DNA from 4 places in the Streptomyces sp. NPDC058985 genome. Region 3 is predicted to be linked to each of the others. Evidence: riboswitches for the same ligand, from Rfam matches in the RefSeq annotation. Region 3 holds a riboswitch; each other region holds the start of a gene.

What was found. A riboswitch is a leader RNA that binds a small molecule or an ion and turns the genes downstream of it on or off. The one in region 3 is predicted to bind cobalamin.
Region 1: another riboswitch for cobalamin. It lies ahead of ACFW01_RS28895 (ABC transporter substrate-binding protein); the one in region 3 lies ahead of ACFW01_RS23090 (hypothetical protein).
Region 2: another riboswitch for cobalamin. It lies ahead of metE (5-methyltetrahydropteroyltriglutamate--homocysteine S-methyltransferase); the one in region 3 lies ahead of ACFW01_RS23090 (hypothetical protein).
Region 4: another riboswitch for cobalamin. It lies ahead of ACFW01_RS11525 (ribonucleoside-diphosphate reductase subunit alpha); the one in region 3 lies ahead of ACFW01_RS23090 (hypothetical protein).

What each region holds. Positions count from the first base shown of each region.
Region 1 covers NZ_JBHYJX010000040.1:36,195-43,335, reverse strand. Annotated here, with positions in the region: gene ACFW01_RS28915 (hypothetical protein) at 66-1,769, shown strand; gene ACFW01_RS28910 (BlaI/MecI/CopY family transcriptional regulator) at 1,831-2,214, shown strand; gene ACFW01_RS28905 (M56 family metallopeptidase) at 2,222-3,154, shown strand; gene ACFW01_RS28900 (fasciclin domain-containing protein) at 3,505-4,164, shown strand; cobalamin riboswitch at 4,234-4,420, shown strand; gene ACFW01_RS28895 (ABC transporter substrate-binding protein) at 4,483-5,586, shown strand; gene ACFW01_RS28890 (FecCD family ABC transporter permease) at 5,667-6,695, shown strand; gene ACFW01_RS28885 (ABC transporter ATP-binding protein) at 6,692-7,141, shown strand, end outside.
Region 2 covers NZ_JBHYJX010000049.1:53,802-60,942, forward strand. Annotated here, with positions in the region: gene ACFW01_RS31825 (NCS1 family nucleobase:cation symporter-1) at 1-211, shown strand, start outside; gene ACFW01_RS31830 (aspartate/glutamate racemase family protein) at 673-1,398, shown strand; gene ACFW01_RS31835 (GntR family transcriptional regulator) at 1,526-2,200, shown strand; gene ACFW01_RS31840 (peptidoglycan-binding domain-containing protein) at 2,347-2,868, shown strand; gene ACFW01_RS31845 (GNAT family N-acetyltransferase) at 2,912-3,841, opposite strand; gene ACFW01_RS31850 (hypothetical protein) at 4,013-4,447, shown strand; cobalamin riboswitch at 4,521-4,742, shown strand; gene metE (5-methyltetrahydropteroyltriglutamate--homocysteine S-methyltransferase) at 4,914-7,141, shown strand, end outside.
Region 3 covers NZ_JBHYJX010000027.1:97,009-104,149, reverse strand. Annotated here, with positions in the region: gene ACFW01_RS23110 (class I SAM-dependent methyltransferase) at 1-519, opposite strand, end outside; gene ACFW01_RS23105 (MFS transporter) at 488-1,771, opposite strand; gene ACFW01_RS23100 (ATP-grasp domain-containing protein) at 1,764-3,005, opposite strand; gene ACFW01_RS23095 (cysteine synthase family protein) at 3,002-4,024, opposite strand; gene ACFW01_RS23090 (hypothetical protein) at 4,021-4,944, opposite strand; cobalamin riboswitch at 5,079-5,244, opposite strand; gene ACFW01_RS23085 (non-reducing end alpha-L-arabinofuranosidase family hydrolase) at 5,456-6,922, opposite strand.
Region 4 covers NZ_JBHYJX010000009.1:194,808-201,948, reverse strand. Annotated here, with positions in the region: gene ACFW01_RS11545 (cytochrome P450) at 1-1,073, shown strand, start outside; gene ACFW01_RS11540 (helix-turn-helix domain-containing protein) at 1,077-2,045, opposite strand; gene ACFW01_RS11535 (hypothetical protein) at 2,138-2,389, shown strand; gene ACFW01_RS11530 (ribonucleotide-diphosphate reductase subunit beta) at 2,302-3,315, opposite strand; gene ACFW01_RS11525 (ribonucleoside-diphosphate reductase subunit alpha) at 3,315-5,702, opposite strand; cobalamin riboswitch at 5,826-5,988, opposite strand; gene ACFW01_RS11520 (GNAT family N-acetyltransferase) at 6,036-6,542, opposite strand; gene mctP (monocarboxylate uptake permease MctP) at 6,643-7,141, opposite strand, start outside.

The DNA of each region.
Region 1 (7,141 bases), on a different contig from region 3:
ACCGCGCGCCGTGGCCTTCCGCGCATTACTCAGCGGCCGTCCCGGAGTGCGGTATACGTCCGTACATGGACTACTACGACCTCGGTGTCCACGGCCGACCCGTGACCACCTCGTCGCCCGAGGCCCAGCGGTGGTTCGACCGCGGGCTGGTGTGGACGTACGCCTTCCACCACGAGGAGGCCGTCGCGTGCTTCGAGAGGGCGGTGGCGGCCGACCCGGACTGCGCGATGGCCCACTGGGGCATCGCCTACGCCCTCGGCCCCAACTACAACAAGCCCTGGGAGGCATTCGACGCCGAGGAGCTGACCCGCACCGTCGACCGCGCCCACGCCGCCGTCGAACTCGCCCACGCCAAGGCGGGCCGGGCCACCCCCGTGGAACGCGCCCTCATCGGCGCCCTGCGCGCCCGCTATCCGCGGGAGCGCGCCGTCGAGGACTGCTCGGTCTGGAACGTGCCGTACGCCGACAGCATGCGCGCCGTCCACGACCTCGCCCCGGACGACCTCGACGTGGCCACCCTCTATGCCGACGCGCTGATGATGCTGACGCCCTGGCAACTGTGGGACCTGCGCACGGGGCTGCCCGCCGAGGGGGCCCGCACCCTGGCCGCGAAGGAGGTCCTCGACCGGGCCCTGGCCGCCGACGGGGGACTCGAACATCCCGGTGTCGTGCACCTCTACATCCACCTGATGGAGATGTCACCGACCCCCGAGGCGGCGCTCTCCGTCGCCGACCGGCTGCGCGGCCTGGTCCCCGACGCGGGGCACCTTCTGCACATGCCGTCCCACCTCGAAGTGCTCTGCGGCGACTACCGGCGCGTGGTGTCGGACAACAGCGCCGCCATCGCGGCCGACGAGAGGTACCGCGCGCGGGCCGGGGCGATGAACTTCTACACCCTCTACCGGACGCACAACTACCACTTCAGGATCTACGGCGCGATGTTCCTGGGCCGGTACGACATCGCCCTCGACACCGCCGCCCGACTGGAGGCATCCGTTCCCGAGGCGCTGCTGCGCGTGCAGAGCCCGCCCATGGCCGACTGGCTGGAGGGCTTCCTGGCCATGCGGGTGCACGTCCTGATCCGCTTCGGCCGCTGGGCCGACATCCTCGCCCTGCCGATGCCCGCCGATCCGGGCCTGTACTGCGTGACCACCGCGATGCTGCACTACGCCCGCGGCGTCGCCCTCTCGGCCACCGGCCGGGTCGCCGAGGCGGAGGCCGAACGCGTCCTGTTCCGCGACGCGGTCGCCCGGGTGCCGGACTCCCGCATGCTGTTCAACAACACCTGCGCCGACATCCTCGCCATCGCCTCCGCCATGCTCGACGGCGAACTGGAGTACCGCAGGGGCGACCACGCCGCCGCCTTCGCCGCCCTGGAACGCTCGATCGGCCTGGACGACAACCTCCCCTACGACGAGCCGTGGGGCTGGATGCAGCCCACCCGGCACGCCTACGGCGCCCTGCTCCTGGAGCAGGGCCGGGTCGCCGAGGCCGAGGCGGTCTACCGGGCCGACCTGGGGCTCGACGACACCCTGCCCCGCGCCCTCCAGCACCCCGGCAACGTCTGGGCGCTGCACGGCCTCCACGAGTGCCTGGTGCGGCTGGACCGGGCGGGGGAGGCGCGGATCGTGGCGCAGCAGCTGAAGCTCGCCGCCGCCCTCGCGGACGTACCGGTCGAGGCGTCCTGCTTCTGCCGCCTCGACACCGCGCAGGCCCCCGGTGGGGCGGGCGGCTGCTGCGCCACGGACCCTAAAACTACAGAACTGTAGAAAGTGGTCTTCTATACGATGGCCTCCGCACGGAGCGCACAGCGGCGGAAGGAGGCGGCCCGTGACGGATCACCGGCGGTCGCGGCGGCGGGGTCAGGGCGAGCTGGAGGCCCTGGTGCTGACGGCGCTGCGCGAGGCGGAGGGGCCCGCGACGGCCGGCTGGGTGCAGGAGCGCCTGGGCGGCGACCTCGCGTACACCACGGTGATCACGATCCTGACCCGGCTCCTGGAGAAGGGCGCCGTCAGCCGCGAGCGGGCGGGCCGGTCCTTCGCCTGGACACCCGCGGACCAGGCCGGTCTGGCCGCGCGCAGGATGCGCAAGGTCCTGGACGCCGAGAGCGACCGGGAGGCGGTACTGGCCAGCTTCGTCACCGGCCTCGACCCGGACGACGAGCGGCTGCTGCGCGACCTGCTCGGGCACGCGCACGGCGCGGAGGACGGCTGACACCGCCATGGGGGTCTTCGTCTTCCTGCCGCTGGTCCTGCCGCTGACGGCGTGGCCCGTCGCCCGGCTGGCCGAGCAGCGTCTGCACCCGCGCACCGCGACCAGGCTGCTCACCGCCGTCGCCGCTGTCATGGCGCTGTGCAGCACCGTGTGCCTCGCGCTGGTGATGGTGGTCGGCACCGCGCAACTGCCCGGCAACCCGCTGCCCGACGGCTGGTCGGACCCCGAGGTGCGGGCGGCGGTGCCCTACGACGAGGTCGTCGGCAAGGCGGCGATCCCCGCGTTGTGCGCCGTGCTCATGGTCTCGGTCCGGGCGCTGTGGCGGCACGCCCGGGTGCGCCGCCGGGCCCACCGCGCCCTCGCCGGACTGCGGGGCACCGGCGTGGCCGTCCTGCCGGACGACGTGCCCTACGCGTACGCGCTGCCCGGCGGAGGCCGGGACCGGGTCGTGGTCACCACCGCGCTGCTCGACTGCCTCGAACCGGCCGAGCGGCGCGCGCTGTTCGCCCACGAGCGGGCCCACCTCGCCGCCCGCCACCACCGCTTCCTGCTGGCCGTCCGGCTCGCCGCGCTGGCCAACCCGTTCCTGCGCCCCCTGCGCACCGCCGTCTCCTACACGGCCGAACGCTGGGCCGACGAGGAGGCCGCGAAGGTGGTCGGCGACCGCCGCGCCGTGGCGACCGCGATCGGCAAGGCGGCCCTCGTCTCCCGGGGGACCCCGGTCGCGACCCTGGCCGGCCTCGCGGCGCCCGGCCCCGTGCCGCGCCGGGTGGCGGCCCTGCTGGGTCCCGCGCCCGCCGTACGCACCTGGCCCTCGCTGTTCACCTCGGTGGGACTGGCCGCGTGGGCCGCGGCCGCCGGAACGGCCGTGTCGGCGATGTCGTCGGCGAACTCCGCCGTCACCATGTTCCTCATCCTGCGGGCCGCCACCCCGCTCTGAGCCTCCGTCATGTTGACGGCATTCTCCGGGAAAAGTCCCTGGTCACAGAGGTGCCCGAGAAACTTCCCCACACGATCGGGTGATCGGCCAATCCGGAACCCGCCCGGCTCCGGATTCCCCGTGTGAGGGAAGAACCGAGACCACACCGACAGCGGACCGCCCGCCTGCGCTCCCTGCCTGCGATACGCAGGGCGGCTCGGCCCCCACGCGGATAGGAACCGCCCACCGGGCGGACAGCTCACCGAGCGGACCACCGCTCCACCTCGACGCGCACCACGCTCCACATCACTACAGCTCCACATCACTACATCAGCGCTGCCTCAGTGCTGCCGATTTGCAGGGAGATATCCATGAACGCCCGTATCCGTCGTTCCGCCGTCGCCGTCGTCGCGGCCGCCGTCCTGCCCCTGTCGCTGGCCGCCTGTTCCGACGACGGCGACAGCGGCTCCTCGGACTCCGCGCAGGCCGAGTCCTCGGCCCCCGCGGCCACCGACGACAAGTCCGAGGACACTTCGGGCGGCATGTCCGGCGCCGACGAGCCGTTCGGCCCGGCCTGCTCCACCGTGCCGAAGGAGGGCGCCGGTTCGTTCGACGGCATGGCGAAGGACCCGGTCGCCACCGCCGCCTCGAACAACCCGGCCCTGTCCACCCTGGTGACGGCGGTGAAGAAGGCAGGTCTGGTCGACACCCTCAACAACGCCGAGAACATCACGGTGTTCGCGCCCACCAACGACGCCTTCGCCAAGATTCCGAAGGCCGACCTGGACAAGGTCCTCAACGACAAGGCGATGCTCACCGACATCCTGACCTACCACGTCGTGGGCCAGAAGCTCGCCCCCAAGGACCTGGAGAACGGCTCCTTCGACACCCTGCAGAAGTCCAAGCTCACCACCTCCGGCTCGGACGAGGCCTACAAGGTCAACGACTCCGCCAACGTGGTGTGCGGCAACGTGAAGACCGCCAACGCCAACGTCTACATCATCGACAGTGTCCTGATGCCCAAGAGCTGACGCGGTCGGGCGCGTCGGCACCGGGGGCGGGTGAGGCAGCCGCCCGCCCCCGGCGGCGCGAGGACCCTGTGGTAGCTTGCGGAAGCCAGTCGAACCCACCTGGTGGGTCAGGGAATCCGGTGCGAATCCGGAGCTGACGCGCAGCGGTGAGGGTGACGGGCGGGACACGGGCCACTGGGCGGCTGAGGCCGCCCGGGAAGGCGTCCCGCCCGGTCGATCCCGAGTCCGAAGACCTGCTGGCACCCGCGCCGCGTACGGCGCGGGACGCACCGCACGACCGGGCTTCGCGTACGAGCCCTCGACGCCAGAGGATCTTCCTTGCCCGCCTCCTCGCGCGCAGCGCGCCCCGTCGGCCGCCGACGCCTTCCCGCCTCCCGCCTTCCCGCCTCCCGCCGTGCCGTCCGCGGCCTGGTGCCGCTCCTGGCCGGCGTCCTGCTGGCCGCCGGCTGCGGTTCCGGGACGGACACCGGCGACTCGGCCGCGCCGGACCAGGCGGCGGGCTACCCGCGTACCGTCCGTGACTGCGGCCGCGAGGTCGAGGTCGCCGCACCTCCGCAGCGAGCGGTCTCCCTCAACCAGGGCACCACCGAGATCCTGCTCTCCCTCGGCCTGGCCGACCGCATGGCGGGCACCGCCACGTGGACCGACCCGGTCATGAAGGGGCTGGAGAAGGCGAACGCGGACGTGCCCCGGCTCGCCGACGACATGCCGTCCTTCGAGACGGTCCTGGACGCCGAGCCCGACTTCGTCGCCGCCTCCTTCGCCTCCACCCTCGGCACCGGGGGAGTGGCCACCCCCCAGCAGTTCGGCGAACTCGGCGTGCCGGCCTACCTCTCCCCGTCCGACTGCGTCGGCAAGGACAACAGCGGCGACGGCGACGGTGTCCGCAGCGAGCCCTTCACCATGGATACCGTCTACCGCGAGGTCCGCGACCTGGCCCGGCTGTTCGACGTCGAGGAACGCGGCGAGAAGCTGATCGACGACCTGAAGTCCCGGGTGGAGAAGGCGACGTCCGGCGTCGACGCCTCCGACGCCACCCTCATGTACTGGTTCGCCAACTCCACGTCGCCCTACATGGGCGGCTGCTGCGGCGCCCCCGGCGTCATGACCCGCGCCGTCGGGGCGAAGAACGCCATGGACGACACCCACGACGAATGGCCGCAGGTCGGCTGGGAGACCGTCGCCGACCGCGACCCCGACGTCCTCGTCCTCGGCGACCTCACCCGCAAGTCGCAGACGGCCGAGACCGCCGCGAAGAAGATCGAGTTCCTGGAGTCCGACCCCGTCACCCGGAACATGACCGCCGTCCGCGAGAAGCGGTACGTCCTGCTCAGCGGGCAGGCCATGAACCCCACCATCCGCACCGTCGAGGGCGTCGAACAGGTGGCGGCCGCGCTGCGCGAGTACGGCCTCACCAAGTGACGTCCGCGAGCCGGGCGACGTCCGAGGACCGGGCTACTTCCAAGGACCGAGCCGCGTCCGGGGAGCGGCCGGTCTCGGGCATACGCACGGCCGGCCGCCGTGCCCACCCCCTGTGGGCGCTGACCGGAGTCGTCGCCCTGTGCGCCTCCGTGGCCGTCGCCGTCACCATCGGGCCGGCGGACATCGGCGTGGCCGACGTGTGGTCCGTGATCGTCGCCCACCTCGGCGCGGGCCCCGCCGCGGACGTCACCCCCATCCGTGACGGCATCGTCTGGGACCTGCGGCTGCCCCGGACGCTGCTCGCCGCGGTGTGCGGCGCCGGACTCGCCGTGTGCGGCGCCGTCCTCCAGTCCCTGCTGCGCAACCCGCTCGCCGACCCCTTCGTGCTCGGCGTCTCCTCCGGTGCCTCGACCGGCGCCGTCCTCGTCGTCGTACTCGGCGTGGGCGGCGGGGCGCTGTCCGTCCCCGGCGGGGCGTTCCTCGGCGCGGTGTGCTCCTTCGGGCTGGTCATGCTGCTCAGCCACAGCCTCGGTGGCACCCCTGACCGCGTGGTCCTCGCGGGCGTGGCGGCGATGCAGCTGTTCTCCTCGCTCACCTCCTTCGTGGTGATGACCGCGGCCGACGCCGAGACCACCCGGGGGGTGCTCTTCTGGCTGCTCGGCTCGCTCGGCGGGGCCGGCTGGAGGGACGTGTGGACCGGTACGGCGGTCCTGGTGCTGGTCCTCGCCGTGTGCCTCGGCCACGGCAGGACGCTGGACGCCTTCGCCTTCGGCCAGGACGCCGCGGCCACCCTCGGCGTCCACGTCGCCCGCACCCGGCTGGTACTGCTGTGCGCCACCGCCCTGCTCACCGCCGCCCTGGTCGCCTCGGCCGGTGCCATCGGCTTCGTCGGGCTGGTGCTGCCGCACGCCGTGCGGGCACTCACCGGTCCCGGGCACGCCCGCCTCCTGCCGGTCTGTGCCCTCGCCGGGGCCGTGTTCCTGGTGTGGGTCGACACTCTGGCCCGTACCGTCCTCGCCCCCAAGGAGGTCCCGGTGGGCGTGGTGACCGCGCTGATCGGCGTACCCGCCTTCGTCCTCGTCCTGTACCGCACCCGGAGGGCACGGTGACGCTGAGCGCAGAGCGTGTCTCCCGCGCCGCCGGCGGGCGGCTGATCCTGGACGGCGTCGAACTCAGCCCCCGGCCCGGCGTCATGACCGGCCTGCTCGGCCCCAACGGGTCGGGCAAGTCCACCCTGTTGCGGCTGCTGGCCGGCGTGCTCGCCCCCACCTCCGGCGTCGTCACCCTGGACGGCCGCCCGCTGGACCGGATGGGCCGCCGCGACGTCGCCCGGCGCGTGGCCGTCGTCGAACAGCAGGCGGACACGCTGGTGGACGTGTCGGTCCGCGACGTCGTCCGGCTCGGCCGGATCCCGCACCGCCGCGCCTGGGCACCGGCGTCGGCGGCCGACGAGGAGGTGGTCGCGGACGCCCTCGCGCGCACCGGCCTCACCGGTCAGGCCGACCGGCTCTGGCACACCCTCTCCGGCGGCGAACGCCAACGCGTCCAGATCGCC
Region 2 (7,141 bases), on a different contig from region 3:
CCGCGGCTACAACCCGCGCGCCGTCGCCGCGTTCGTTCCCAGCGCCGCCGTCGCCGTCGTGGTCGCCCTGGTCCCCTTCTTCCACGCCGCGGCCGGGTTCTCCTGGTTCGTCGGAGCGATCGTCGCCGCCGCGCTGTACGCGGTCATCGCGGACCGCGCCTCACCGATCCGCGACGTGGACGGCGAGGCCATCGCCGTGGCGGCGGAGTAGCTCCGCAGGTGTGGCGGGTCCGGTCGCCGGCGTGGCGGACCGGGCCTGCTCCCCCGCCACGGACCGGGCCTGCCTCCCCCGCCGCGGACCGGGCCCCCGACCGTCGCGGACCACGTCCACCGCGGGCACGGGGCACTGCGGGGCGGGGCGGGGCGAGTTCCCCAGCGGGCGGGGCAACTCGCCGCAGGACGGGCCTGCTCCGCCGCGCGACGGATCAGGCCCTCCGACCGCGCGGACGCCGCCCCGGGCACAGGGCACGTTCGCCGCAGGCACCCGACATTCCGCCGAGACGACGACGCACCCGGCCCTCCCCACCGGCCCCGCCCCGGACAACAGCTCCGCCTAAGGGACGGATCAGGCCCCCTCACCACCGCACACCACCCCCGCACGGACACTCCGTCGCCGCCGCGCACGTCCTCCCGCCAGCCGGGAACCGTCCATCCGAGCAGAAGGCCCCACCCATGCGCATCCTCGTGGTCAACGTCAACACCACGCAGTCCATCACCGACGCGATCGGCAAGCAGGCCGCCGCCGCGGCGTCCGAGGGCACCGAGATCGTGCCGCTGACCCCGGCCTTCGGCGCGGAGTCCGTCGAGGGCAACTACGAGAGCTACCTCGCCGCCGTCGCCGTCATGGAGACCGTCCGGGCCCACCCGGAGCCGTTCGACGCGGTGATCCAGGCGGGCTACGGGGAGCACGGCCGCGAGGGGCTCCAGGAACTGCTCGACGTACCCGTCGTCGACATCACCGAGGCCGCGGCGAGCACCGCCCAGTTCCTGGGCCGCCGCTACTCCGTCGTCACCACCCTGGACCGTACGGTCCCGCTGATCGAGGAGCGGCTGGAGGTGGCGGGACTGAGCGCGAGGTGCGCCTCGGTGCGCGCCAGCGGGCTGCAGGTGCTCGAGCTGGAGCGGGACGAACAGGCCGCCGTGGACGCCATCACCGAACAGGCCGCCCGCGCGGTCGAGGACGACCGGGCCGAGGTGATCTGCCTGGGCTGCGGAGGCATGGCCGGGCTCGCCGAACGCGTGGTGGAACGGACCGGGGTCCCCGTGGTCGACGGCGTCACGGCCGCCGTGACGGTCGCCGAGTCCCTGGTCCGCCTCGGCCTGTCCACGTCCAAGGTGCGCACCTACGCGCCTCCGCGCGCCAAGCGGATCGTCAACTGGCCCCCGCGGGTGGGCTGACCCGTCGCCGACTCCTCCCGCGCCCCGGCCGGCGGCCGGCTCCGGGGTATTCTGACGGGCCGCCCGGCCGCCGCTCCGCACGGCGCGTTCGTGCGGCTCGGAACGGGAAGAGGGACGAAGGACGGCGATGGCTGCGTCAGAGGGCTTCACGCCCGAGTCCGAGCGGGTCACGCGACAGCTGCGCGACGAGATCGTGGACGGCGTGCGGCGACCGGGGAGCCGCCTGGTGGAGCGGGAGCTGGCCGAGGCGCTGGGCGTGAGCCGGCTGCCCGTCAGGGAGGCCCTGAGGACGCTGGTGTCGGAAGGGCTGGTGACACCGCGGCCGCGGTCCTGGGCGGTGGTGCGGGAGTTCACCACGAGCGACATCGCCGACCTCGACGAGGTCCGCTCGGGTCTGGAGACCCTGGCCTTCCGGCTCGCCGCCGGTCGGCACACCCGCGAGGGTCTCGAACGGCTCCGTGCGACGGTGGACGCCGAACTCGACGCGGCCCGCGCCGACGACGCGGTGGGAGCCCGCCGGGCCGCCGCCGACTTCCACCAGACGGTGATCTCGCTGGCCGCCAACGAGTTGCTCAACGAACTCGAACGGGTCCTGCGCAGCCGCCTGCGCTGGCTCATGGGCCAGCACGACGACCTGATGGCCGTCGCCCTGGAACACGAGGCTCTCTATCAGGCCATCGCGGAACGCGACGTGGAGCGCGTCCAGGAACTGGTCCTGCACCACCTGTCGACGAGCCGCAGCGCGGCCCTCGGCCACCACGCGCGGGAGCGAGCGCGGCGCGACGAGAGGCCGCAGAGCTAGCCAGTACTGCAACGGTGTGCATCCTGAAGGCACCGCCATCAGGCATCGAAGCCTTACCGAGCCCGGCGGCGTCACCTCGAACCGGTGCACGACTGACCAGGTTCCGTGCACACACGGCAAAGCCTTGAGGCCGCGAGGATCCTAGAGTGGCTCAGCAGGTCAGGGACGAGTTCCTCACCGCCAAGACTCCGGGAGACGCTTTCATGATCACACGTCCGACTTCACGAGCCCCACGCGTGGTGGCGATCGGTGCCCTCACAGCTGGCTTACTCAGCGGGGCCATGGCGGTCGCACCCTCCGCGACGGCAGCATACGCCGGGCAGTGCAACAGCAACCAGGTCACATCATCAGGGGTCACCCCCGGGTACTCCATCACCCGGCCGGCATATCAAACCGGCACCGGCAGAACCGCCAACTGCTGGATGGACTACGGCAGCACAGGATCCGGCGTCAGCTGGCTCCAGTTCACCCTCAATTCCTGCTACGGATTCAACCTCGCGACCGACGGCGACTTCGGGCCGGCCACGCGTGATGCCCTCGCGACCGCCCAGGGACGGGAGAACATTTCTGCCGACGGCCAGTACGGCACTCAGAGCTCCCGGTACCTGAAGTTCCCGCGGTACCGAAACATCAACGGCGATCGCAGCGGCTGCGAATCGATCAACTGACCCGCCATCATGCAGAGGACGCCACCGGGTGCCGCACCGGGTGTCAGCCGATGACGGCCTCCCAGGTGTCGACCGCGAAGTGGACGGTCATGCCGTTGCGTCCGTAGAGCCGCGGTGCGCCCGTGGCGTTGGCCGTGTCGACCCCGAGGCCCACCGTGTCCCGGCCCCGCGCGGCGAAGTGCGCGAAGGCGTGCCGCAGGAGGAATCCGCCCAGGCCCCTCCCCCGTGCCTCGCCCAGCACGCCGAGGGCGCGGATCCAGCCCATGGCCTCGCGGTCGTCCCGGGCCAGCAGGAAACCGGCGTCCCCCAGGTCGTCGGTGGCGGCGATCCACACCAGGGACCAGTCGAGCCCCTCGGCGTCGATGTCGCTGAGCCAGAGCCGGTAGGGGCGCGGCTGGAAGTCGAAGTGGCCGGCGAACGCCTCCTGGTACAGCTCGTGCACCCGGACACGGTCCGCCTCCGTCGCGCAGGCACGCACGCTCACCCCGGCCGGGGCCCGCGGCGGCAGGTCGGCCGCCGGGTCCACCGCCCGGCGCAGGACGTGGTGGGACCGGACGACCCGCCAGCCCCGCTCCGCGAGGAGCGCGGTGTCGGTCGTGGGCCGGGCGTTGAGGTGCAGGTGGACGACGGCCCGAGCGGCCCCGTTGGTCCGTGCCTTGGCGAGGGCGCGGTCCTCCATGGCGGCCAGTAGCCGCAGGCCGGTGTCCTGGTGGCCGGGGAGCACGTAGTGGTCGATGTCCACGCGCTCGCCGCCGGACTCGTCCCACAGCAGCCCGTACGCCACCAGCAGGCCGCCGTCGAAAGCGAGCCACGAGTCCCGGGTCAGATCCGTCTCGGGATGCTTCAGGTCGGCCTCGACGGTGTGCTGGTCGGTCTCGGGGCGGCCGATCTCGATCCGGTCGATCTCGTTGAGGAGACGGGTGATGGCGGGCGCGTCGGCAAGGGTGGCCGGCCGCAGGTCGGCGGTGGACATGCGAGCAGGATCGGGGGCGTCGGCCGGTGTCCGCAACGGAGTTTCCGCCCCTCCACGCGGCTGAGGACCTACCCGGACGCGGATCGGCGCGACGGGTGGACGTAGGTCCGCGGACCGGGGGCATACGGGTGTCCTGAGGCCTTCTCCGTCGCCGACCCACGGGAGTCTCCTGTGACACCGAGCCTGCGCACCGCACGCGGGTGCCGTGCCGCCGCCGTTCTCCTGCTCGTCGCCGCCTGGTACGGGGGCAGCCACCACCCCTGGCTCGCCCTGCCCGGTCTCTACGCCGCGGGGGTCATGGCCTGGTGCGCGGCCCGGGAGGGAGCCGAGCACCGGCGCAGGACCGTCCTGGCGCGCCGGGCCGAACTCCTGGCCCGGCCGCCTCATGTGCAGCCGGTCGGCCTCGCCCCCTGCTGCGCCTTCTGGCGGCACTCCGACGGCGCCGTGCACGGCCCGGAGTGCACCCGCCCAGCCGCCGCCCGCGTCCCCGTGAGTGCCGACTGCTGCGAGGTGTGGTGGACCTCGCTGGGCTCGGCGCACGACACGGCCTGCCCGCGGCACGCCGACGCGCCGGAGCGGGACCGGAACGACTGGGCCCAGCAGTAGTCCGCCGGCGGCGTGTCCCGTCGCACCGTCCGCATGCCGGACGCATCCGGCCTGTTCCGGGGCCGGCCCCGGTAGGGTGAACGGTGCAGCTGGTTCGCCCCGTCCGCCAGGCGGGGTGTCGTAAGAGGGAACCCGGTGGGAATCCGGGACTGCCCCGCAGCGGTGAGCAGGAACGACCGCCGTCATACGCACTGGGTCCGACGTACCGGGCCCGGGAAGCGACGGCCAGTAGGTGTCCTCCGGACGGAGGGCGTGCCCGCGAGTCCGAAGACCTGCCAACTGCCCGCGTGCGGACCATTCCGTGCGCGGACATCCCGGTGACCTCGAGGGCGGGTCGGCGTGCACCAGACGGAGGGACCGTGCCTTTGCCGCGCGGGGTAGTCACCGTCCGGTGGTCAGCCGCGACCTTCGCGCTCTCGTCCCGTCTCCCGGGATCTCAGGGATTCATCTCGCGAAGGAGATCTCCGTGACAGCGAAGTCCGCAGCCGCGGCAGCACGGGCCACCGTGTACGGCTACCCCCGCCAGGGTCAGAACCGTGAACTGAAGAAGGCCATCGAGGGCTACTGGAAGGGCCGCGTCACCGCCGACGCCCTCCACGCCACCGCCGCCGAACTCCGGCGGAACAACCGGGAGCAGCTCGCCGACGCCGGCATCCACGAGGTGCCCACCGGCGACTTCTCGTACTACGACCACGTCCTCGACACCACGGTCATGGTCGGCGCGATCCCCGAACGGCACCGCGCCGCCGTCGCCGCCGACGCGACGGACGGCTACTTCGCGATGGCCCGCGGCACCCAGGACGTGGCGCCGCTGGAGATGACGAAGTGGTTCGACACGAACTACCACTACCTCGTCCCCGAACTCGGCCCCGACACCGTCTTCACGGCCGACTCCACCAAGCAGGTCGCCGAGCTGAAGGAGGCCCTCGCGGAGGGCTTCACCGCCCGTCCGGTCCTGGTCGGTCCTGTCACGTACCTGCTGCTCGCCAAACCCGCTCCCGGCGTGCCCGCGGACTTCGAGCCGCTCACGCTCCTGGACCGGCTGCTTCCCGTGTACGCCGAGGTCCTCGCCGACCTGCGTGCGGCCGGCGCCGCATGGGTCCAGCTCGACGAACCCGCCCTCGTACAGGACCGCACCCCGGCCGAGCTGAACGCCGCAGAGCGCGCCTACCGTGATCTCGGCGCCCTGCCCGACCGTCCGAAGCTGCTGGTCGCCTCGTACTTCGACCGGCTCGGCGACGCCCTGCCGATGCTGGCCAAGGCACCGGTGGACGGGCTGGCGCTGGACTTCACCGAGGCCGCCGCCGCCAACCTCGACGCGCTCGCCGCCGTCGGTGGACTGCCCGGCAAGCGCCTGGTCGCCGGTGTGGTCGACGGCCGCAACATCTGGATCAACGATCTGCAGAAGTCCCTGACCACACTCGGCACCCTGCTCGGGCTCGCCGACCGTGTCGACGTCTCCGCCTCCTGCTCCCTGCTGCACGTCCCGCTGGACGCGGCCCTCGAGCGGGACATCGACCCGCAGATCCTGCGCTGGCTCGCGTTCGCCCGGCAGAAGACCTCCGAGATCGCCACGCTCGCCAAGGGCCTCGCCCAGGGCACCGACACCATCACCGGCGAACTCGCGGCCAACCGCGCCGACCTCGCCTCCCGGGCCACCTCACCCATCACCCGCGACCCCGCCGTCCGCTCCCGTGCCGAGGCCGTGACGGACGCCGACACCCGCCGTTCCCAGCCGTACGCCGAACGGGCCGCGGCCCAGCGCGCCCACCTCGGGCTGCCCCTGCTGCCGACCACCACCATCGGCTCGTTCCCGCAGACCACCGAAGTGCGCACCGCGCGCGCCGACCTGCGCGCCGGGCGCCTCGACGAGGCCGGTTACGAGGAGCGCATCAAGTCGGAGATCCAGGAGGTCATCTCCTTCCAGGAGAAGACCGGAATCGACGTCCTGGTGCACGGCGAGCCCGAGCGCAACGACATGGTCCAGTACTTCGCCGAGCAGCTGACCGGCTACCTCGCCACCCAGCACGGCTGGGTCCAGTCGTACGGCACCCGTTACGTCCGGCCGCCGGTCCTGGCCGGTGACATCTCCCGCCCCCAGCCGATGACGGTGCGCTGGACGAACTACGCCCAGTCCCTGAGCGACCGCCCGGTCAAGGGCATGCTCACCGGGCCGGTCACCATGCTCGCCTGGTCCTTCGTCCGCGACGACCAGCCCCTCGGCGACACCGCCCGCCAGGTCGCCCTCGCCCTGCGCGACGAGGTGAACGACCTGCAGGCCGCCGGCACCTCGGTCATCCAGGTGGACGAGCCCGCGCTGCGGGAGACCCTGCCCCTGCGGGCCGCCGACCACGCCGCCTACCTGGCGTGGGCGACCGAGGCGTTCCGGCTCAGCACGAGCGGGGTGCGTCCGGACACCCAGATCCACACCCACATGTGCTACGCGGAGTTCGGCGACATCGTCCAGGCCATCGACGACCTCGACGCCGACGTCATCAGTCTGGAGGCGGCCCGCAGCCACATGCAGGTCGCCCGGGAACTGGCCGCCCACGGCTACCCCCGCGAGGCCGGACCGGGCGTCTACGACATCCACTCCCCGCGTGTCCCGAGCGCCGACGAGGCCGCCGACCTCCTGCGTACGGGCCTGAAGGCCATCCCGGCCGAGCGGCTCTGGGTCAACCCCGACTGCGGACT
Region 3 (7,141 bases):
CTGCACCATCACGTCCTCGCCCCGCCGCACCACCTTGGGCGGGGTGACCCTGCGGGCAAGGAGCTCCTTCCCGGCGAGGTCCAGGACGAGCGTGCCGCCGGGCGCCAGACAGGTGTGCATGGTGCGCAGCACACGTGCGTTGTCGGCAGGGTCCTCGAAGTACCCGAAGGAGGTGAACATGTTCAGGACCACGTCGAAGCCGCCGGGTTCGCTGTACTCGCGTGCGTCGGCCCGCACGTACGTCACGTCGGCACCGGCGTCGGCCGACCGCTTGCGCGCCCGGTCCAGCATGGCCGGGCTCAGGTCGACTCCGGTCACCCGGTGACCCCGGCGGGCGAGCGGCACGGTGAACACCCCCGGCCCGCAGCACAGGTCCAGGACACGTGCCCCCTCGGCGAGGGCGAGCAGGGGGGAGGTGTCGAGCAGGTCCTCGGCCTGTGCGTAGCGCTGCTCGGAGAAGAGGAAGTCGTGGAACTCGGTCCAGAAGTCATCGTCCTGGAATCCGCCCGTCCGTGTCATCGTGCGTCAGTGCTCCTTCATGGTAGTCGTCGGGGACGGGGCGCCGTGCCGCGCGGTGGCGCACCGTCAGCAGAAGAGGGGGCAGCAGCAGACATTGGGCGGCTGCCAGCAGCCAGAACCAGCCGGTGTGTCCGGCCCGTTCGCCGAGTCCGTACGCCTGCCCGCCCAGCACGCCGCTCGCGCAGGCGCCCAGGCCCGCCGCCAGCCGCTGCTGGCCGAAGACCACGGCGTCGGAGCGCGGACTGCGGCGCAGCGCCTCCAGGTCGTTCTTGAGGAACAGCACGATGTCCCCGAGGGTGATCAGCGCGCCGCCCGCCAGCAGTGCCGCCCGGGTGCCGGCCGCCAGCACGGCCATGCCCGCGGCCAGGCCCGTGAACCCGACGGCGAGGGCCAGGACGTACGGCATGCGCCGGATCAGGCCCGACGCGAGCGGCTGGACGACGATCACCAGCGTGAAGCAGAGCAGCAGCACCATGCTGTAGAACGCGGCGGAGGCACGCTCGACGGCGTACACCGCCAGGAAGTGCTGGAAGTGGAAGTAGAGGTAGAAGGCCAGCGCGTTGGCGGCGAACGGCAGGAGTGCCAGGCCGGCCAGGAGCCCCGGAGGAGCCGTCTTCCGCGACGCGGCGTGGTTCCCGCCGTCCGCGCCGTTCCCGTCGCTCCCCGGCAGCCGCGCGTGTCCCGCCGTGACCGCGAGGAACAGCGCCGTGACGGCCGCGAAGAGCCAGCCGGGCGACGACAGGACGAACGGTCCGGCGATGAGCGGGCCGACCGCCATTCCGGCGTTGATCGCCGCGTTGCCCGCCGACAGGAAGGCCGGGCGGCGCTCGTCCTCGACGCCGTGCACCAGGTACGCCTTGTTCGCGGGCAGGTACAGCGCGGCACCGCAGCACGTCAGGACCAGCGCCCAGATCGCGAGGGGCGGCCAGCGCAGGGCCGCGAGGAGCCCGGCGAAACCGGCGGTGCGTACGACGAGTGCCCACACCATCGTGCGGCGCAGCCCGATCCGGTCCGCGAGGGCTCCGCCGACGATGCCGCCGGAGAACTGCACGAGCGACGCCGCGGCCAGGACGACGCCGACCGTGCCCAGCCCCAACCCGAGCCGCTCGTGGAGGAAGACCGACATGAACGGCAGGACCATGAAGCTGCCGAGCGGAATGAGGAACGAGCTGAGCAGGAGGAACCGCAGCGGACCCGTGAGCGGGAACAGCGCGGCGCGCGGGCCCGGTCCCCGGGTGGTGCGCTCACCCACCGGGCGCGTCCCGGCCGGCCGGGACGGTGCGTACCCGCAGGGCGTTGGCGGCGGCCACCGCGCGGTGGGTGGCGAGTTCGGCGGTCTCCGCCTCCGCGTACACGATGCCCGCGTATCCCCGGCTGTCGCCCAGGTGCTCGATGAGTTCGCCGGCCTGCTTGGTCGGGTACCAGGCGGGTCTTCCCGGCATGCCGGTGAGCCGGTCCAGCCCGGCGACTCCGGTGAACACGCCGGGAGCGGCCGGGTAGCCGAGGACGAAGGCGACCGCCGGACCGCCGGGAAGGTCCACGTCCATGAGACCGGGGCGGCGGCCGAGCGCCGCCTCGACCATCGCCTCGTACACGTTCACGCCGAGGCTCCGGCACAGCCCTTCTCCGACCAGCGCGCCCCCGATGCGGGGATTGACCTCCACCACTTCCGGGCCGTCGGCGGTCAGTACGAACTCCACGTGTGCGAAGCGGTCGGTGTAGCCGATGGCTTCGAGGACCCGGTCGAGCCAACGCTCCAGGGACGTCGCCTGCGGGGCGGGGAAGGCGACCGGGAAGGCGGTGATCTCCTCCCGGAAGTGCGGCTCCGGTGACATCAGCCGGCTGGACACCCCCAGCAGCCGGGTCCGGCCCGCCCAGGTGAGCGTCTCGGCGCTGTATACCGGGCCGCTGAAATAGGGCTCCGCGAACAGGCGTCCCTTCAGCTCCCGGCCGGACGCCTGCGCCAGCGCCGCGTCGAGTTCGTCCTCGTCGCGCACCAGCCACACGTTCTGGCTCCCGGTGCCCGCGGTGTCCTTGAGCACGAGCGGCAGCCCCGCCTCCTTCAGCAGCAGCCCGCGAGCCTCGCGGTCCGGGTATGCGCCTTCGACGGCCCTCGCCCGGGTGAGACCCGCATCGTGCAGCCTGTTGCGTACGGCGGCCTTGTCCCGGGTCAGCCGCAGGACGGCTGGGTCGAGACCGGGCAGGCCGAGGCGTTCGGCGAGGGCGGCGCCGCTGAGAGTCCAGGTGTCGGTCGAACTGATCAGACCGCCCAGCCGCGGGATGCGGCGGAGCAGCGCGGTGACCCGGTCCACGTCGAAGGTGTCGGTCACGACGACTTCGAGGGCGCCGGCGGGCAGCCGGTCCAGTTCGTAGGCGTAGTAGGCGGGATCCCGGGTGAGGAGCACCAGGCGCTCACCGAGCCGGTCGGCGGCGCGGACCAGACGGCCGAGGCCGAAGGTCAGTGACTCCAGGCAGGCCACGGTCATGCGGCACGCTCCTTCCGGTCGGCCGGGCAGCCGGTGCGCCGCCACGTCATCCTCGACCAGGGCATGGCCATCTCCTCCGGAGTGCGGACCTCGACGGGTTTCAGCGCAGCTGGTTCCAGAGCCTCGGAGTGCCTGGCGAACACGCGCTCCACGTAGCGGTGTCCGGTGTCGGCCCCGATCACCAGGTGCAGTCGGTCGGGATGGCGGCGGCCCTCGTACGTCGCCGTGAGGTAGCCGGCACCGGTGGACAGCCCGGCGAACACCGCGTGCTCGCGCAGCAGGGCGACGGCACCGGACATGGCGTGGGTGAAGTCCAGCCAGTGCACGGTGTCGTAGAGATGGTGCCGGACGTTGTCGAAGGCGATGGACGAGCCGATGCCCGCGATGATCGCCTCGGGATCGTGATGGTCCTGGCTGCCGAAGGTGACGCTGCCGAAGGGCTGGACGCCGACCAGGCGCACCGAGGGGTCCGTGCCGCGCAGGCGCTCGACGATGCCGCCGGTCGAGGCGCCGGAGCCCACACCGCCGACGACGGTCAGCGGTGTGTCCGGGAACTCCGCCGCGATCCGGTCGGCGACCTCCTGGTAGCCGAGGTAGTGGACGTCGTCGTGGTACTGGCGCATCCAGTGGTGTCCCGGACGCTCGGCGAGGATCTCGCGCACCCGTCGCACCCTCAGTTCCTGGTCGAGCTTGAGGTTCCGCGACGGTCTGACCTGTTCCACGGTACTGCCGAGGATCTCCAGTTGGGCGAGGGTGGTGGCGTCGACCGTGGTGGAGGCGACGATGTGGCACCGCATGCCGTACCGGTGGCAGGCCAGGGCGAGGGCGTAGGCGTAGATGCCGCTGGAGCTGTCGATCAGGGTCTGTCCCGGACGGACGGTGCCCCGCTCCAGCAGATGGCGGACGGCGGCCAGAGCCGAGTAGATCTTCATCGACTCGAACCGCAGCAGGACCAGCCCGTCGGTGAGCCGGACGAGGTCCGGTGCTTTCAGGGCGTCGGCGATGTGGGGGTGGATCACCCGTAGCCTCCTTGGGCGAAGGTGCACTGGTGGCCGAGCGAGCGGAAGAACGCGGAGAGGTCGGACTTGACCCGGGCGCCCGGGCGCGAGGCGAAGAGATACCCGGCCAGGCAGCCGGTGTGGGCGACGAAGACGCCGTCGGCGCCGAACCGCTCACGATGGGCCTGCAGGCTGCCGAAGGTGGCCTTGGGCAGAACCTCCTGGGACAACGCGGCGCTGACCGACGCGGCACGGGCGACGGCGGCCGGGTCACCCGAGTCGAAGCCCTTCACCAGATCGGTCAGACACCGCTGGTACTCCTCGCCGCGGCGCCGGTAGTGGTCCAGCAGCAGGGGAGTGACGGCGGCGGTGTCCACCGTGCCGGGTTCCGTGACGTAGGCGGTGTGGAAGCCGAGATCCGGTCCCAGCCGCCGCACGACCCGGTGCCGGCCACTGAGGTACAGGGCGAACTCGTCGAGGAAGACGCTGTCGGAGCGCTCGATCCGCGCGAGGACGCCGCGGACCACCTCCGTGTCGTACGGCAGGGAGAAGACGCGGAACAGGCAGCGCAGCGTCGCCACGATGTCCGCCGTCGAACTGGCCATCCCCACGCCCACCGGCAGTTCGGAGTGGGTGTGCCAGTCACCGGGGGGCAGCGTGAGGCCGTAGTGGTCCAGGAAGAGCCGGACCGCCTCCACCGACTTCTTCCCGAGCGGCGGTGCGTGCGGCGGAGGGCCGGCCGCCGTCCTCGGAGTGAAATAGACCCACGCGTGGCGGTCCACGGGAAAGGACACCACCGCGATCTCGGGATCGGCGCCCACGCGCAACGGGCCCTGGTACAGCTCACCCAGAGTGCCCTGGCAGACACCGGACACCGTGCCGCCGTCCACGTCCGGCTCCCGGGGGCTGTACGGCCGACGCGAACCGGCTGGGTCCCGCACACCATCCTCCTCCGTACCGGGCCTTGAACGCCGACGGGGCAGGAGGCGCGGCCACCCGTACGACGTACGACCGCCCGTACCGCCGACCCAGTCCACGAGGTCACGTGCACAGCCCGCGCGGGACGCGGGCGCAGTGGCAGGTCTTCGGACTCGCGGGCACGTCCGCCGGAAGGGCGGACACCTACCGGCCGTCTCTTCCCCGGCCCTGACGGGGGCCCAGTGACATCGACGGCTTCCGTTCCCACTCACCGCTGCGGGACAGCCCCGGATTCGCACCGGGTTCCCTCTTGCGTCGCACCACCGGGCGCCCGGTCGGGCGGGAGGCGCGAACCGACTGCGGACATCAGCGTAGGGGGCCTCCCACGCCTGCGACAGTGCGGCTTCGACGGTTGTCCTGAATGTGGAGGGCGGCACGAACAGTGTCCCCTGTTCGGTTGTGGTGGCGGCTGTGGCCGGATAACGACTCTGGTGACCGCGCTGCCCGCAGTTCGTGCAGGATCCGCGTCTGCCGTCAGCGCTGCAGGGTCAGCAGTCCCGGACGGTAGGGCAGGAGGCCGTAGTCGCCGCCGGAGTTGGGGCTGCGTCCCTGGTAGAGCAGCTGCAGATTGCAGGGATCGACGGTCATGGTCTGATCGGGGCTGGTGCGGATCAGTTCGCCGTGGCTGATGTCGTTGGTCCAGGTGGCGCCACTGTTGGCCTTGCCGGCGAAGGGGTTGCTCTCGGTCGCGGCCTGGGGGGTCCAGGAGCCGTTCAGACTGGTGGCCGTGAACGAGCGGAAGTACCGGCCCTGTGAGCCGATCGCCTCAACGATCATGAGATAGCGGTTCTGGCCCTGCAGTTTGTAGACCTGCGGGGCTTCGAACAGGTTGTTCGTCGTATCGCTCATGATCACCGTCGAGGTCGAGCCGAAGCTGCCCGGGAAGTTCCCGATCGGCATGGCGGCCCGGTAGATCTTGCCGTTGTCACCGGCGAAGAACAGGTACATGTTCGTGCCGTCACCGATGAGTGTCTGGTCGATGGGGCCCGTCCCGGAGCCGGAGATGCTTCCGGAGAAGAGCACCTGCTCGGACGACCAACCGTTGGGGTTGGTGGGATCACTGGACGTCCGGTAGGAGAAGGCGGTCCCGCCCCACTGGTAGGCGAGCACCCAGATGTTCTTCGGCGCGAAGTAGAAGAGCGTGGGTGCGACGGTGGAGTTGTTCATCGTGTTCTGGCCGGCCGAGGCCATCTCCGGCCAGTTGGTGAACAGGCCGAAGTTCATCGAACCCCACCTCGTCCCCGTGTCATGCGTGGTGGCGTAGACGAGTTGTCTGCCGTTGTACGGGGCGACGGTGAAGTCCTTGAGCGAGACCCACCCCTGTTTGGGCTGCGCCAGCGCGCCCGTCGACGTCCAGCGGTAGTTCGACGGGAGGTCGCACGAGCCAGGGGTGCCTGCGCCGACCTCGACGAGCCGCCACTGCTGGTTGGTACCGCCCCAGTCGTCGTACTGGACGATGTTCGCGTTGTCGGCGGTGGAGGCGCCCTGTACTTCGAGGGCCTTGTTGCTGTGGCGCGAGACGAGCCTCACGTAGCCGTCCGGGCCGTCGGCCAGCCGCCACTGCTGGTTGGCGCCGTTCAGGTCGGTCCACTGGACGATCGAGCCGCCGTTCGCGGTGGACCAGTTGTGGACGTCCAGGACCTTGCCCGAGTGGCGGGACTTGACGCGGTAGTAGCCGTCTCCGGAATCGACGAACTGCCACTGCTGCTGGCTCTGGTCGTTCCTGGTCCACTGGGTGATGCGGGCGCCGTCGCCGGTCGCCATGTTGTAGACGTCCAGGGCCTTGCCGCTGCTGCGGTTGACCAGCACATACGAGGCGTTGGGGTCTACGGTCGCCGCCTCGGCGGGCTGGGCGCCGAGGAAGGCGGCCACCAGCAGCAGGGGCGCGAGAACCCCGAGTACGCGTCTTGGGCGGACCGGGAACGGGTGGCGAAGCCACATCAGGGGGCCTCCTTTGGGGGCGGGGTGGGGCGCCGCCGATGAACCCTGGAGCGGCAGCCGCGCCGGGCGCAGAGGATTCGAAACTTTCGCTTCGCTCTCGGATCTGTGACGCCACAAGCTAGGAAGGCGCGGTCCCCCGGTCAAGGTCTGTCGCCGATCTGTCCGCAAACAGCTCCTCCCCGAGTGTGATGAGCGCGCGCGTCACCTGCGGATCACCAG
Region 4 (7,141 bases), on a different contig from region 3:
CCACCGCCAACGGCCCGCTCCACCGGCGCCAGCGGCGCACCATCCAGCCGGCCTTCAAACTCGACGCGATCCCCGCGTACGGGCCGATCATGGAGGAGGAGGCGCACGCGCTGACCGAGCGCTGGCGGGCGGGCCGGACCGTCGACGCGACCTCCGAGTCCTTCCGGGTGGCGGTGCGCGTCGCGGCCCGCTGCCTGCTGCGCGGGCAGTACATGGACGAGCGCGCCGAGCGGCTGTGCGTCGCGCTCGCCACCGTCTTCCGGGGCATGTACCGGCGCATGGTCGTCCCGCTCGGACCGCTCTACCGGCTGCCGCTTCCGGCCAACCGCAAATTCAACAACGCGTTGGCCGATCTGCATCTGCTGGTGGACGAGATCATCGCCGAGCGCCGCGCGTCCGGTCAAAAGCCGGACGATTTGCTCACGGCATTGCTGGAGGCGAAGGACGACAATGGCGACCCGATCGGGGAACAGGAGATCCACGACCAGGTCGTCGCGATACTCACCCCGGGCAGTGAAACCATCGCCTCCACGATCATGTGGTTGCTGCAGGCACTTGCCGACCACCCGGAACATGCCGACCGCATACACGACGAAGTCGAAGCGGTGACCGGCGGACGCCCCGTGACATTCAGGGACGTCCGCAAGCTCACGCACACCGGCAATGTCATCGTGGAAGCCATGCGTTTGCGCCCGGCCGTATGGGTATTGACCCGCCGCTCGGTGGCCGAGACCGAACTCGGTGGCTATCGCATTCCGGCCGGTTCGGACATCATCTACAGTCCGTACGCAATCCAGCGCGATGCGAAGTCGTACGCCGACAACCTGGAGTTCGACCCGGACCGCTGGCTTCCGGAGCGTGCTCGGAATGTGCCGAAATACGCCATGAAGCCGTTCAGCGTCGGCAATCGCAAGTGCCCCAGCGACCACTTCTCCATGGCACAGCTGACGCTGATCACGGCCGCGCTCGCCACGAAGTACCGCTTCGAGCAGGTGGCGGGCTCGAACGACGCCGTCCGGGTCGGCATCACCCTGCGACCGCACGACCTGCGGGTCCGGCCGGTGGCTCGGTGACGCTCAGGCGGCGGCCTCCGGGCCCCGGAAGGCGCGCCGGTAGGCGTGCGGCGTGGTGCCCAGGGCCCTGACGAACTGGTGCCTGAGGGCCGCCGCCGTACCGAAACCGGTGCGCCAGGCGATCGTGTCCATCGTCTCGTCCGTCGCCTCGAGGAGCCGCTGGGCCAGCAGTACGCGCTGGCGCAGGATCCAGCGGTAGGGAGTCGTGCCCGTCTCCTGCTGGAAACGGCGGGCGAAGGTGCGCGGGGACATGTGCGCCCGGGCCGCGAGCTGTTCGACGGTGACCTCCTCGTCGAGGTGCTGCTCCATCCAGGCCAGCACCTCGCCGACGGTGTCGCAGGAGGAGCGCGGCAGCGGGCGTTCGATGTACTGCGCCTGCCCGCCGTCCCGGTGCGGCGGCACCACCATGCGCCGGGCGATCCGGTTGGCGACCTCGGGACCCTGTTCCTTGCGCACGATGTGCAGGCAGGCGTCGATCCCGGCGGCGGTCCCGGCGGAGGTGATCACCGGTTCCTCGTCGACGTAGAGCACGTCGGGCGCCACCACGGCCCGCGGGTACTGGCGGCTCAGCTCGGCCGCGTGGCGCCAGTGCACCGCGCACCGCCGCCCGTCCAGCAGCCCGGCGGCGCCCAGTACGAAGACCCCGGAGCAGACGCTCAGCACGCGCGCGCCCCGGTCCACCGCCTGCCGCAGGGCGTCGAGCAGCTCGGGCGGATACTGCCGGCGGACGAAGTCGCTGCCCGCCGGCACGGCGATCAGGTCGGCCTCGGCCAGCCGGTCGAGGCCGTACGGCGTGGACACGGTCAGTCCGCCGACGTGGGTGCCGAGCGAGGGGCCCTCCGCGGAGACCACCGCGAAGTCGTACCCCGGCAGCCCCTCGTCGCTCCGGTCGATGCCGAAGACCTCGCAGACCACGCCGAGTTCGAAGGGATGCACACCGTCGAGCAGGACGGCGGCCACGTTTTCGAGCATGTTCCCAGTGTGCACCCAAAGTGGCAGGAAATCGAGGCCCTACGGCAGTCCTGCCACTCCCGGTAAGGAGTATCCGGCGCGACAGTGGTGTCATGAACGGAAACGAGATCGAAGCCCTGATCGGAATGCTCGTGACCTTCGGACTCCTGGTCCTCATGGTCCTCCCCTCGGTGATCGGCATCGTGCGCGACCGGCGCATCGACCGTCAGCTCAGGGAGGCCCAGGAGAACCGGGGAGAAAGGGAGACCGCTCGGACTCAGAAGTCCTCGTCCAGGTCGACGGTGCCCTCCACCGCCACCTGGTACGCCGAGGGACGCCGCTCGAAGAAGTTGGTCAGCTCCTGAACGCCCTGCAGCTCCATGAAGGAGAAGGGGTTCTCCGAGCCGTACACGGGGGCGAAGCCGAGGCGCGTCAGACGCTGGTCGGCGACGCACTCCAGGTACTCCCGCATCGAGTCGGTGTTCATGCCCGGGAGGCCGTCACCGCACAGGTCGCGCGCGAACTGCAGCTCGGCCTCGACGGCCTCCCGCAGCATGTCGGTGACCTGCTGCTCGAGCCGCTCGTCGAACAGCTCCGGCTCCTCCTTGCGCACGGTGTCGACCACGTCGAAGGCGAAGGACATGTGCATCGTCTCGTCCCGGAACACCCAGTTGGTGCCGGTGGCCAGACCGTGCAGCAGACCCCGGCTGCGGAACCAGTAGACGTACGCGAAGGCGCCGTAGAAGAACAGTCCCTCGATGCAGGCGGCGAAGCAGATGAGGTTCAGCAGGAAACGGCGGCGGTCGGCCTGGTTCTCCAGGCGGTCGATCGACTCGACCGAGTCCATCCACCTGAAGCAGAACTCGGCCTTCTCGCGGATGGAGGGGATGTTCTCCACGGCCGCGAAGGCGGCGTTGCGGTCCTCCGGGTCGGGCAGGTAGGTGTCCAGCAGCGTCAGATAGAACTGGACGTGGACGGCCTCCTCGAACAGCTGCCGCGACAGGTACAGGCGCGCCTCGGGGGAGTTGATGTGCTTGTAGAGGGTCAGCACCAGGTTGTTCGCCACGATCGAGTCACCGGTGGCGAAGAAGGCCACCAGCCGGCCGATCAGGTGCTGCTCCTCGGGGCTGAGCTTCGCGAGGTCGGCGACGTCCGAGTGGAGGTCGACCTCCTCGACGTGCCAGGTGTTCTTGATGGCGTCCCGGTAGCGCTCGTAGAAGTCGGGGTAGCGCATGGGGCGCAGGGTCAGTTCGAAGCCCGGGTCGAGCAGGTTCTTGGTGTTCTCGGTCATTACTGGCAGGCCTCGCAGGACTCGGGGTTTTCCAGGGAGCAGGCGACCGCCTCGGGGTCCGGGGCGGCCTGGGCGGGGACGGTGGCCCGGCCGGCGGCGCGGGCGATCCTCGTCGCCGGGCGCGAACGCAGGTAGTAGGTGGTCTTCAGGCCCTGCTTCCAGGCGTACGCGTACATCGAGGAGAGCTTCCCGATGGTCGGCGTCTCCAGGAACAGGTTCAGCGACTGGGCCTGGTCGAGGTACGGGGTGCGGGCGGCGGCCATGTCGATCAGGCCGCGCTGCGGGATCTCCCAGGCGGTGCGGTACAGCGCGCGGACGTCCGCGGGGATCCAGCTGAACTCCTGGACCGAGCCGTTGGCCTCGCGCAGCGCCTCGCGGGTGCGGGCGTCCCACACGCCGAGCCGCTTGAGGTCGTTCACCAGGTACGAGTTGACCTGGAGGAACTCGCCGGACAGCGTCTCGCGCTTGAACAGGTTGGACACCTGCGGCTCGATGCACTCGTAGACGCCCGCGATGGAGGCGATGGTGGCGGTCGGCGCGATGGCGAGCAGCAGGGAGTTGCGCAGCCCGGTGGTGGCCATGCGCTCGCGCAGCGCCGCCCAGCGCTCCGGCCAGGTGGTCTCGACGCCGTAGTGGTCGGGGTGGAGCACGCCGCGGGCGGTACGGGTCTTCTCCCAGGCCGGCAGCGGGCCGTTGCGCTCGGCGAGGTCGGTGGACGTCTCGTACGCGGCGAGCATGATCCGCTCGGCGATGCGGCTGGACAGGGCCTTCGCCTCGGGCGAGTCGAAGGGCAGACGGAGCTGGAAGAAGACGTCCTGCAGGCCCATCGCGCCGAGGCCCACCGGGCGCCAGCGGGCGTTGGAGCGACCCGCCTGCTCGGTCGGGTAGAAGTTGATGTCGACGACCCGGTCCAGGAAGGTGACCGCGGTGCGGACGGTGGCGTCCAGCCGCTCCCAGTCGATGTCGCCCTTCGCCACGTCGACGAAGGCGCCGAGGTTGACCGAGCCCAGGTTGCAGACCGCGGTCTCGCCGTCGTCCGTGACCTCCAGGATCTCCGTGCAGAGGTTGGAGGAGTGGATGACGTTGCCCGGCTCGGCCGTCTGGTTGGCGGTGCGGTTGGCGGTGTCCTTGAAGGTCATCCAGCCGTTGCCGGTCTGCGCGAGGGTGCGCATCATGCGGCCGTACAGCTCACGGGCGGGCAGGGTCCTGCGGGCGAGCCCGGCGGCCTCGGCCGCGCGGTAGGCCGCGTCGAACTCGGCGCCGTACAGGTCGGTCAGCTCGGGCACGTCGGCGGGCGAGAACAGCGACCACTGGCCGTCGGCGTCCACGCGGCGCATGAACTCGTCCGGGATCCAGTGCGCCAGGTTCAGGTTGTGCGTGCGGCGGGCGTCCTCGCCGGTGTTGTCCCGCAGCTCCAGGAACTCCTCGATGTCCGCGTGCCAGGTCTCCAGGTAGACCGCCGCCGCGCCCTTGCGCCGGCCGCCCTGGTTCACGGCCGCCACCGAGGCGTCCAGCGTCTTGAGGAACGGGACGATGCCGTTGGAGTGCCCGTTGGTGCCGCGGATCAGCGAACCCCGGGAGCGGACGCGGGAGTAGGCGATGCCGATGCCGCCGGCGTGCTTGGAGAGGCGGGCGACCTGGTGCAGGCGGTCGTAGAGGGAGTCCAGCTCGTCCTTGGGGGAGTCGAGAAGGTAACAGGACGACATCTGGGCGTGCCGGGTGCCCGAGTTGAACAGGGTGGGGGAGGAGGGCAGGTAGTCGAGGCGGCTCATCAGGCCGTAGAGCGCGCTGACCTCGTCCACGGAGCGGGCGGTGTCGTCCTCGGCGAGGCCGGCGGCGACCCGCAGCATGAAGTGCTGGGGCGTCTCGACGACCTTGCGGGTGATCGGGTGCCGCAGCAGGTAGCGGCTGTGCAGGGTGCGCAGCCCGAAGTAGCCGAAGCGGTCGTCGGCGGCCCGGTCGATCGTCGCGTCCAGCCGGTCCGCGTGCTGCCGTACGAACTCGGCGGTGCGGTCGGCGATCAGGCCCTCGCGGTGGCCGGTGGCGACCGACTCGGTGAAGGACGTGACGCCCTGGGAAGCGGCCTCCGCGCGGATGCCGATGGTCAGCAGCCGGGCGGCCAGGCGGGAGTAGACCGGGTCCTCGGAGATGAGACCGGCCGCCGCCTCCGTGGCCAGCTCCCGCAGCTCGGCCTCGTCCGCGTGGGCGGAGCGGCCGCGCAGCGCGGCGGCGGCGACCCGGCCGGGGTCGGCGTCGGGGAGGTCGGCGGTCAGCGCGGTCAGGGTCCGCAGCAGGGCGGCACCGGGTCCGTCGGACTCCTCGGTCACCGGCATCGCTGAAGTCGTCACCGGGGTCGCTGCGGCCGGATCGGCTGGCGCGATGGTCACGTGGGGGCACTCCCTCGCTCGGCACGGGGCCTGGCGGAGGGCAGGGGGCAGCACACGAGCGCACGCGGCGTCGCGTCCACCGGCCCACTCCACGAGGCCCGGACGTCATGGCACCCGGGCCGGGAGGCCGGGCGCACTGTCGGCAGGTCCTCGGACTGAGACACGCGTGCACGTACGTCCGAGAACGTACGGATGCACGCATGTACACCGTTGCGGGACAGTTCCGGATTCACACCGGATTCCCCTGCGGCGACAGCGAGCACGAGCATACATCTTGTGCCGGGCTCCGCCAGCACCCCCAGATGTTGTGTCCGCCAGCGTGTCGGGGTGGTGTCAGAGCGTCAGTTCGTAGGTGAGGAGAGTGATGTCGTCCAGCTCCGGCAAGGGGTTCCAGTCGCGGTCCGGGGTGCGGGTGAAGCCCAGGCGCGCGTAGAGGCGGTGGGCGGTGCGCATGGTGGCCTGGGTGGACAGCACGACGCGCGCGCAGCCCTCCACGGACCTTGCGCGGTCGACGCAGGCCCGCACGAGCGCCTCGCCGGCCCCGCGTCCGCGTGCCTCGCGGGCGACGGCGAGCATGCGTATCTCGGCCTCACCGGGCCGGGCGATGTCCGCCATGGGCCCGCCGGAGGGCACGAAGGTCACGCCGCCGAGCACCCCGCCGTCCGCCGCGGCGACCAGCACCTCGGCGGCCGCCGCCCGCTTGCCCACGGCGCGCAGCTCGTGCAGGTACGCGTCGTCCTCCCCGAAGTCGAGGAGGCCGTCGCGCAGGTAGGCCTGTGCGGTGATCTCGCCGAGGGTGTCGTACTCCTCGGCCGCCGCCCGCCGTATCACGAAGTCCATGACCCCGAGTGTGCCCGACGGGTACGACAACGGGCCGCCGGATTTCTCCGACGGCCCGCTGCGGAAGAAGGACCTGTGGGGAAGGACCTCCAGGAAGGACCTAGTGCGAGGTGCCCGCCGTGGCCGGCGGCAGTTCGACCTCGACGCCCGGGTCGCCCGCGTCCGCCGTGTAGTCGCTCGGCTTGGTCTCGTCGACGCCGTCGGGCGCCTTGACCGCCCGCAGGACGAAGGTCAGGACCACGGTGACCAGGATGTTCAGCACGAAGGCGGTGAGACCGATGTAGCCGATCTCGCCGATGCCGGGGATCTCCTCGGAGGAGCCGCCGAAGTGCTTCTGCGTCGGCGAGGCCACGCCGTAGGCGGCGACCGTGCCGTAGACCATGCCGACCGCCCAGCCGCCGAGCAGCGCCCAGCGGTGGAACCAGCGGGTGAACAGGCCGCCGACCAGCGCCGGGAAGGTCTGCAGGATCCAGATGCCGCCGAGCAGCTGGAAGTTGATCGCGACCGTCTTGTCCATGCCCAGGACGAAGACCAGCGCACCCACCTTCACCAGCAGCGACACCAGCTTGGAGACCTTGGTCTCCTGGGCCGGCGTGGCG